Regions from separate parts of the Moryella indoligenes genome, predicted to be linked through region 3. Evidence: predicted binding sites of a transcription regulator. Region 3 holds the regulator's gene; each other region holds the start of a gene.

Region 1 (3,283 bases), on a different contig from region 3:
GTTCCAGCTGCCCCGCCTCAGCGGCCATTGCAATGGTGACATCGAAGCCGATGATACGAAAGGCTACCTGACTCACAACCTCGGGAATGACAGGATTAACTTTGCCGGGCATGATAGAGGAGCCGTTCTGTTTTGCAGGAAGATTGATCTCTCCCATGCCGGTGCGTGGGCCTGAGGACATGAGGCGCAGGTCATTGGCGAGTTTTGAGACAGCAATCGCAGCATTTCGCACAGCACTCGACACTGCAGCAAAGCAGTCAATATTTTGAGTGGCGTCGATCAGATCCTCAGCCTGTGTAAATTCTGTACCCGTTACCTGGGAGAGAATGGGGGCGATGTTGTGGAAGTAGTGGAGATCCGCATTCAGGCCGGTGCCGATGGCGGTTGCGCCCATATTGATGACGCGGAGTTCGCTCTCATTCCGGCGCAGGCGACTTAAGCTGCGCTCCACAGCAGAGGCATAAGCCCCGAATTCCTGACCTAGGCGGATGGGAACCGCGTCCTCCAGCTGTGTACGCCCCATTTTTAATATGTGGTCAAACTCACTCTCCTTCACGCGCAGTGCAGTCTCAAGCCGATGAAGTTTCTTTTCCAGATCCTGAAGCAGCACCAGTGTGGTCATCTTGCCGGCGGTGGGAATGACATCATTGGTGGACTGACCGAAATTCACGTGGTCATTGGGATGTACTACAGCGTAGTCTCCCAGTGTGCCGCCGAGTAATTCTATGGAGATATTGGCAATGACCTCATTTGCATTCATGTTGATCGAGGTGCCTGCACTGCCCTGAATGGGATCCACTATGAAATCCTCGTGGTATTTTCCGGCGATAATCAGATCACAGGCGCGCTGAATGGCCTCGGCAATTGTCAGATCCAGAACACCGGCCTCAGCATTTGTGATGGCGCAGGCCTTCTTGAGCCGGGCGAGGTTCCGTATCATCTCCGGGTGCAGACGCGTAGCGGATATGGGAAAGTTCTCCTTGGCGCGCAGAGATTGCACACCATAATAGGCACTGGCTGGAACTTCTTTCGTACCAATGGAATCCTGCTCGATGCGATATGTCTTCTTATCAGTTGTTGGTTGATGCATGCAATACCCTCCCTTATTAGCAGATAGAGCGCAACATGGCTACTGAGCATATCATAGCCTGTCAGGCCAATATATTCAAACACATTCAGACAGATCCTCACAGTCAAAGGGATATGACAGGCAGTGTTTACTGCAAAACTGTCTCGTCGCCTGCAGCAGCTCACACGACACTGTACTTTCAAAAAGTGTCAAAAAATTGACTATTCTTGCACATTCCTTGTGTGTTTTATACAATAGAAGACGTGAGTGTCCTGTGGGAAGGTGCGGTAAAAGCTGAGGTGTCCACGAAATTACAGCACAGCCAGGCGCTTCGCATAAATCATGAGAGGAGTGCAGTATGAGCAGATTGGAACTTGACGTGCCATCAAGACCGCGGCTTGTGATAGAGCAGCTCTATCAGGATTTGGAGCGACGGATAGAATCAAGTCCATCGGGCCTTTGTCCCGTTGACATCACCCGTGCCTTTCTGGAGCTATGCCGTACCGCATCATGTGGCAAGTGTATCCCGTGCCGCATCGGTGTGTGGCAGCTGAAAAATCTCCACACGGATGTTATGAACGGGATTGCGACCATGGAGACGCTGGATCTCATCGAGGAGCTGGCAGTGTCAATTTGTGAGAGTGCGGATTGTGCCATTGGCTATGAGGCGGGCCAGCAGGTACTGAACGCATTGCGCGGTTGCAGAGATGACTATGAGTCTCATGTGAAGAATCGCCGCTGTCTGTGTCAGCCTAAGGATCCGGTGCCCTGCGTGGAGCTCTGTCCTGCGCATGTGGACGTCCCGGGCTATGTGGCGCTGGTTGCGGAGGGAAGATATGCGGACGCAGTTCGCCTGATCCGAAAGGACAATCCTTTCCCGACGACCTGTGCCTTTATCTGTGAGCATCCCTGTGAGGCACGTTGCCGGAGGAATATCATAGACAGCCCCATTAATATCCGTGGTCTGAAGCGCGTGGCCTCAGACAATGCGGGTGAGGTGGAGCCGCCGGCGTGTGCGGCCTCCACAGGTAAGAAGATTGCGATTGTAGGTGGCGGCCCCGGAGGACTGAGTGCAGCGTACTACTTGCAGCTGATGGGACATCAGACTACGCTTTTTGAGATGCGTGAGAAGCTTGGGGGGATGCTGCGCTACGGCATTCCAAACTATCGCCTGCCAAAGGACAGACTGGATGAGGACATTAACGCCATTCTGAAGACCGGGGTGGAGGTAATCTACGGAAAGCGTATCGGTGAGGAGATCACGATCCAGAGCCTGCGCTCAAGCTACGATGCAGTGCTTATTACCATAGGCGCGAGTACGGATAAGAAACTCGGAATCGAGGGCGAGGAGGCAGAGGGCGTGATCTCCGCAGTCAAATTCCTGCGGGAAACCGGTGAGAGAGCGACCATGGATTTAAGCGGTCAGGAAGTATGTATCATAGGTGGCGGCAATGTCTCCATGGACGCGGTGCGCACTGCAGTGCGTCTGGGAGCTAAAAAGGTGAGTATCGTGTACCGGCGTCGCGTAGCGGATATGACCGCACTGCCCTCGGAAATTGAGGGGGCCATAGCAGAGGGCGTCGAGGTGAAGACACTCATGGCGCCGGAGCGGATTGAGCGGGATGAGAATGGACGGGTTTCCGGAATATGGGTGATTCCGCAGATGATCAGTAAGATCAGGGATGGTCGCGCGAGCGTGCGGCCAACGGGCGAGGAGAGTGTGTTTCTGCCTTGTCAGACTCTGATTGTGGCCATCGGACAGGATATTGAGTCGCAGCATTTCCGTCAGGCCGGTATCCCTGTGGAGCGTGGGAAGATCATGAGTGAGCGCTTCGGCGGTTTTGAGAATATACCGGGCGTATTCGCGGGAGGCGACTGTGCATCCGGTCCATCCACCGTGATTAAGGCAGTGGCCGCCGGCAAGGTGATCGCAGCAAATATCGATGAATATCTGGGCTATCATCACAGCATTGGCTGTGATGTGGAGATTCCTGCGCCAAAGATTGCAGACAGGCCGCCCTGTGGCAGAGTGAATCTCACAGAGCGCGAGGCAGGAGAGCGTGTGCATGATTTTGAGGGGGTTGAGAATGGTATGAGCCGTGCAGAGGCCTGCCAGGAGGCGGGACGTTGCCTGCGCTGCGACCACTATGGCTATGGAAGTCTGAAAGGAGGCAGGGCGCGAATATGGTAAATCTTACGATTGATGGTATTCAG
Region 2 (3,283 bases), on a different contig from region 3:
CGGTTACAGTGAGGAGGAGGCAGTCGCAGAGGCGGCGCGCTGCCTGAACTGTAAAAATCCACGCTGTGTCGCAGGATGTCCGGTATCGATCGATATCCCGGCTTTTATCCAGGCGGTGAAGGAGAGAGAGTTTGAGAGAGCGGCGCAGATCATTGCAGAGAGCTCCGCGCTTCCGGCAGTCTGCGGGCGCGTATGCCCTCAGGAGACCCAGTGCGAGGGCGTCTGTGTGCGCGGCATCAAGGGCGAGGCGGTTGCCATCGGGAAGCTGGAGCGCTTCGTCGCTGACTGGGCGAGAGAGCATAAGGTTGTCTTTGAGAACAGGGCGGAGAAGAAGGGACAGAAGGTTGCAGTCATTGGTTCCGGTCCCGCAGGTCTGACCTGCGCGGGAGATCTCGCAAAGCTCGGCTATGAGGTCACGATATTCGAGGCACTGCATGAGCCGGGCGGCGTGCTGGTTTACGGCATTCCGGAGTTCCGTCTGCCGAAGGACAGCGTTGTCGCACACGAGGTGGATAATGTCAGAAAGCTTGGCGTGAAGATTGAGACCGATACGATCATTGGAAAATCCGTGTCCATTGATGAGCTGATGGATGAGGAGGGCTATGATGCGGTGTTCATTGGCTCCGGCGCCGGACTGCCGATGTTCATGAATATTCCGGGAGAGACTGCGAGCGGCGTCTTTTCTGCAAATGAGTTCCTCACAAGAAATAACCTGATGAAGGCATTCCGCGAGGATTATGATACCCCGATTCACTGCGGAAAGAAGGTCGCTGTTGTCGGCGGCGGAAACGTTGCGATGGATGCCGCGAGAACGGCACTGCGCCTTGGCGCAGAGACCCACATCATTTACAGAAGAAGTGAGGCGGAGCTTCCTGCAAGAGTCGAGGAGGTGCATCACGCGAAGGAAGAGGGGATCATCTTTGATCTTCTCACCAATCCGACCGAGATTCTTACGGATGAGAACGGCTGGGTGAAAGGGATCCGCGTCATCCACATGGAGCTCGGAGAGCCGGATGCCAGCGGCAGAAGGCGTCCCGTTCCGATCAAGGGGAGCGAGGAGGAGATTGAGGTCGATACGGTCATCATGGCGCTCGGAACCTCCCCGAACCCGCTGATTTCCTCCACAACAAAGGGTCTGGATACGACACGCAAGGGCTGCATTGTCGCAGAGGAGGCAAGCGGTCAGACCACGAGAGAGGGCGTGTTTGCCGGAGGAGATGCCGTGATCGGCGCGGCGACGGTCATTCTTGCTATGGGCGCAGGCAAGACAGCCGCACAGGGGATTGATGCATATCTCAGGAAGAAAGCAGAGAACGCAGATTGATTTCGGTCTGCTCTGAATCTGAATTTTTTTGAACATCTGTCAGATAAGCGGCATAAAAGCTGCAGTCCGGAGATTGTTTTTTTATCGGCAATGCAGTATACTACAATTGTTGTTAATGTTTTATCAATTTTCTCATTGCGGCGATGCCGCAGCAAGGATGTACTCACAGAGCACAGAGGAGGATACAGCGAAATGAGCAAGTTGGATTTAAGCAGATATGGCATCACGGGAACCACCGAGATCGTACATAACCCGTCCTATGAGTTTCTCTATGAGGAGGAGACGAAGGCGGGGCTTGAGGGCTTTGATAAGGGCCAGCTCACGGAGCTCGGAGCAGTCAATGTCATGACGGGGGTATATACCGGCCGCTCTCCCAAGGATAAATTTATCGTCATGGACGAGCAATCGAAAAACACCGTGTGGTGGACCTCCGAGGAGTATAAGAACGACAATCATCCTGCCTCTGAGGAGACCTGGGAGGTTGTGAAGAAGATCGCGCAGAAGGAGCTCTCCGGGAAGAGACTCTTTGTTGTCGATGCCTACTGCGGTGCAAACAAGGACACGCGTATGGCAGTGCGCTTCATCGTGGAGGTCGCATGGCAGGCTCACTTCATCCGCAATATGTTTATCAAGCCGAGCGAGGAGGAGCTGAAGTGCTTTGAGCCGGATTTTGTGGTCTACAACGCTTCCAAGGCGAAGGTTGAAAACTACAAGGAGCTGGGTCTGAACTCTGAAACAGCAGTTGTCTTCAACATCTCCAGCCGTGAGCAGGTCATCATCAACACCTGGTACGGCGGTGAGATGAAGAAGGGCATCTTCTCCATGATGAACTACTACCTGCCGCTGAAGGGCATCGCCGCGATGCACTGTTCCGCAAACACGGATATGGACGGAAAGAACACAGCTATCTTCTTTGGACTCTCCGGAACTGGAAAGACCACGCTCTCCACGGATCCCAAGCGTCTTCTGATCGGGGATGATGAGCATGGCTGGGATGACAGCGGTGTCTTCAATTTTGAGGGCGGCTGCTATGCAAAGGTTATCAATCTTGATAAGGAATCTGAGCCGGATATCTACAATGCAATCCGCCGCGATGCCCTGCTGGAGAATGTCACTGTCGATGCAGAGGGAAAGATTGACTTCAGCGACGAGAGCGTCACGGAGAATACACGCGTGTCCTATCCGATTGACCATATTGAGAAGATCGTGAAGCCGATTTCCCACGGCCCGGAGGCGAAGAACGTGATTTTCCTCTCCGCGGACGCGTTTGGTGTGCTTCCGCCGGTATCCATCCTTACTCCGGAGCAGACGAAGTACTACTTCCTGTCCGGCTTCACGGCGAAGCTTGCGGGAACCGAGCGCGGAATCACCGAGCCGACTCCGACCTTCTCCGCCTGCTTTGGTCAGGCCTTCCTGGAGCTGCATCCCACGAAGTATGCGGATGAGCTCGTGAAGAGAATGGAGAAGAGCGGTGCGAAGGCTTATCTTGTGAACACCGGCTGGAACGGAAGTGGGAAGAGAATCTCCATCAAGGATACCCGCGGCATCATCGATGCAATTCTGAATGGGGATGTCAATAAGGTTCCGACCAAGAAGATACCGTACTTTAACTTTGAGGTTCCGACAGAGCTTCCGGGGGTTGACACCAATATTCTCGACCCGAGGGATACTTATGCGGATGCTTCCGAGTGGGAGAAGAAGGCAGAGGATCTTGCACAGAGATTTGTGAAGAACTTTAAGAAGTACGAGGGAAATGACGCCGGCAAGGCGCTGGTCTCCGCCGGCCCCAGCCTGTAATTTCCCTGCGCTGCACCGCAGCATAAGACAGTATTGGAAAGACAGGGAGAGTGCTCTTTTGGGTGCTCTCCCTGTATGACTACGGAGGTAAGCTATGCGTATCGTATTTTCTCTTCTCATGGACAATACGCCGGGCGTTCTGAGCCGGATCGCGGGGCTCTT
Region 3 (3,283 bases):
TATCAAGATGATTCGTCGGCTCGTCGAGAATCAGGAAATTGGCGCGGGACAGCATAAGCTTTGCGAGGGATACTCTGCCGCGCTCGCCGCCGGAGAGCTCCGAGACCCGCTTGAAGACCTCGTCTCCAGTGAAGAGAAAGGCAGCGAGCATATTCCGGACCTCTGTGTTATTCATATCCGGCCAGCTGTCCTGAAGCTCCTCAAAAAGCGTCTTCTCGGGGTGCAGTACCTGGTGCTCCTGATCGTAATAGGCGACCATGACGCGTGCGCCGAGCGTCACAGAGCCTTCATCCGGCGAGAGCAGCCCGTTGATGATTTTCAGTATCGTCGTCTTTCCGCTGCCGTTGTCTCCGAGAATTGCCACATGCTCCCCACGCTTCAGGGAGAAAGAGAGGTCTGTAAAGAGCGGTTCCGCTCCAAAGGCCTTTGCGATATGCTCCACCTGAAGCACATCGTTGCCGCTGGCCTCCTCCATGGAAAAACGAAGCTCCATGTCGGCCTTTTCCTCATCAGGACGCTTCAGACGTTCTACCTTTCCAAGGAGTTTCTCCCGGCTTTCGGCCCGCTTTATGGACTTCTCGCGGTTGAAGGAGCGAAGTTTTAAGATGACCTCCTCCTGATGCTTCAGCTCCTGCTGCTGATTGAGGTAGGCCTTTCGTGCCGCCTCGCGCACAGCAGCCTTTTTCTCCGCATAGGCTGTGTAATTTCCACTGTAGCTGGATACATGTCCCGCATCAATATCGATGACCTTCGTCACAATGCGATCTAGAAAAAAGCGGTCGTGCGAGACGATCAGCACGGTGCCGGGATAGTTCATGAGATAGGTCTCAAGCCACTCGATGCTAGAGAGATCCAGATGGTTGGTCGGCTCGTCAAGAAGGATGAGCTCCGGCGCCTCCAGAAGGAGCTTTCCCAGAAAGACGCGTGTCTTCTGCCCGCCGGAGAGTGTGTGCATGGGCCGCTCCGCATCCTCCTCCGAGAAGCCGAGACCGTTCAATATGCCGTTTACGCGGCTCTCCGCGGAGTAGCCGTCCGCGAGCTCATAGCTGTGCTCCAGCGCGGTATATTCTCTGTACAGTGTCTCCAGCTCCGTGCCGGAGGTGTTTTTCATCTGCTCCCGCAGAAAAGCCATGCGTGCCTCCATATCGCGTATGGGCTGAATGACCTGTGTCAGCTCCTCGCGCACGCTGAGCTCGGAATCGATGGTGTTGTTCTGCTTCAGATAACCCATGCGGCAGTCCCGTCTCAGGGAGATATTTCCCTCGTCAGCCGTCAGCTCTCCGGTGATGAGGTTTAAAAGTGTCGTCTTACCCGCGCCATTCAGCCCCACGATGGCTGCTCTGTCGCGCTCATTCAGAAAAAAGGAGGCATCCTCTATGATACGCTCACCTGCGAAGGCCTTGGATATGTGTGCTACATTTAAAATCATTTCCGCTCCTTTGAATCCGGCTCCGAACGCTGTTCCCTGCTGTTGAAAATGCCGGATTTCAGTACTGAAACCAGTATACCCGAATGTGAAATGATTGACAAGAACTGTAAAAATCACTATACTGATTCTGTATTATGCCATCGGGAAGGTATATTTTGCCCGGGCCAGAGCAGGAGAGCATTGACAGAGTGAAAGAAAAAATTTCGAAGGCAGTTATATCCAGACTTCCGCGATATTACAGGTATCTTGCAGATCTGAAGGAGGAAAATGTTGACAGGATTTCTTCCAACGATCTGGCAAAGCGCATGCATGTGACAGCCTCACAGATTCGTCAGGATCTGAACAATTTCGGCGGCTTCGGTCAACAGGGCTACGGCTACAATGTGAGTTATCTGCACGGTGAGATCGGGAAGCTTCTGGGGATAGATCGTCAGAATAAGGTGATTATTATCGGTGCCGGCCATATTGGACAGGCACTGGCAAATTATCAGAACTTCAGCAGAAGGGGCTTTCTTGTCAAGGCCCTCTTTGATATTGATCCCGAGGTGATAGGCAGGAATATACGGGGAGCCGAGGTATATAGTCTGGACAGACTGGAGGAGTATCTCGCGGAGAATGAAGTTGATATTGCGACGCTCACCCTCCCGCGGGATCGGGCGCTGGAGGTCGCAAACCGCCTCTGCGCCTGCGGAATCAAGGCGATATGGAACTTTGCGCACACAGATCTTAATGTGGGAGAGGACGTTCTGGTGGAGAATGTACACCTCTCCGAGAGTCTGATGCAGCTCTCCTATCGCATGCTGGCGGCACGCGAGGCGGAGGAGGAGAGGATGAAGCACGCGGAACAGCTGAAGCTGGATCACAGGAGAAGATCTGAGAAGGCAGGCGGGCTGCGGAAGGAGCTTCCGGGAGCATGATCATCGGCGTCGGGACAGATATTACCGAAATCGAACGAATGGAACAGGCCCTTAGAAGTGAGGGTTTTTTGAGACGCGTCTTTACTGAGGAAGAACGCCGGCAGTCGAAGGGGAGGGCTCCCTTTCTCGCCGGCTGTTTTGCTGTTAAGGAAGCAGTGGTAAAATGTTTCGGAACCGGCTTCTCAGGACTGGAGCCCGCAGAAATTGAGGTTCTGCGGGATGAGAGAGGCAAGCCTGTTGTGCAGCTTTATGGAGCCGCAGCGGCCTGCTTCTCAGAAAAGAAGGGGAGCCGCATTGAGGTCTCCATCAGCAATACGAAGGAGCTGGCTGTCGCCTTTGCAGTGCTGGAGGGAGAGGAAGGCGAGGTGCGCTGTGACAGAGCTTGATGGTGTGCTGCAGTATGAGACAGAGGATCTCTCCCGGATTCCGCCGCGAAGACAGGGAGCCAATAAGGGAAGCTACGGACAGGTGCTGATCATCGCCGGCTCCGTGGGCATGAGCGGCGCGGCCTATCTCTCCGCGCTTGCCGCCTACCGAACCGGGGCAGGGCTGGTGCGAATCCTCACGCCGGAGGCGAACAGAAGCATACTTCAGATTCAGCTTCCCGAGGCCATCATCAGCAGCTATCACCCGGAGGACATCACGGAGAAGCGGGACAGCTGGATGAAGCAACTCACGGAGCTCATGGAGTGGAGCAGTGTCGTCGTGCTGGGACCGGGGCTTGGCAGAGCAGGCTATGTAAAGTCTCTCGTCGAGGATGTGCTTCAGACCGCCTTTGTACCGCTTATCGTGGATGCCGATGGACTGAATACCATTGCGGAGTACCCGTATCTCACGGGCTTCTACACGGAGAATTTTATTCTGACGCCGCATATCAGGGAGATGTCGCGGCTCACGGGAAAGCCTGAGGAGGAGCTTCTTTGCGACAGCCTGCGGG

What was found. Region 3 encodes Rex, which represses fermentation and respiration genes when NADH is low (regulators of the CRP and FNR family bind a similar motif). Its sites were predicted from a motif close to ATTGTTAANTANTTAACAAT; they were not measured.
Region 1: J2S20_RS03575 (NAD(P)-binding protein) is a predicted target of Rex. The motif match lies at 1,275-1,294, and genes of this name have one in related genera.
Region 2: pckA (phosphoenolpyruvate carboxykinase (ATP)) is a predicted target of Rex. The motif match lies at 1,433-1,452, and genes of this name have one in related genera.

The regions. Positions count from the first base shown of each region.
Region 1 is NZ_JAUSTO010000003.1:187,125-190,407, reverse strand. Features, by position in the region: gene J2S20_RS03580 (aspartate ammonia-lyase) at 1-1,090, opposite strand, end outside; gene J2S20_RS03575 (NAD(P)-binding protein) at 1,428-3,260, shown strand; gene J2S20_RS03570 ([FeFe] hydrogenase, group A) at 3,254-3,283, shown strand, end outside.
Region 2 is NZ_JAUSTO010000006.1:105,997-109,279, forward strand. Features, by position in the region: gene gltA (NADPH-dependent glutamate synthase) at 1-1,324, shown strand, start outside; gene pckA (phosphoenolpyruvate carboxykinase (ATP)) at 1,517-3,121, shown strand; gene ilvN (acetolactate synthase small subunit) at 3,216-3,283, shown strand, end outside.
Region 3 is NZ_JAUSTO010000009.1:34,292-37,574, reverse strand. Features, by position in the region: gene J2S20_RS08010 (ABC-F family ATP-binding cassette domain-containing protein) at 1-1,429, opposite strand, end outside; gene J2S20_RS08005 (redox-sensing transcriptional repressor Rex) at 1,564-2,346, shown strand; gene acpS (holo-ACP synthase) at 2,343-2,732, shown strand; gene J2S20_RS07995 (NAD(P)H-hydrate dehydratase) at 2,719-3,283, shown strand, end outside.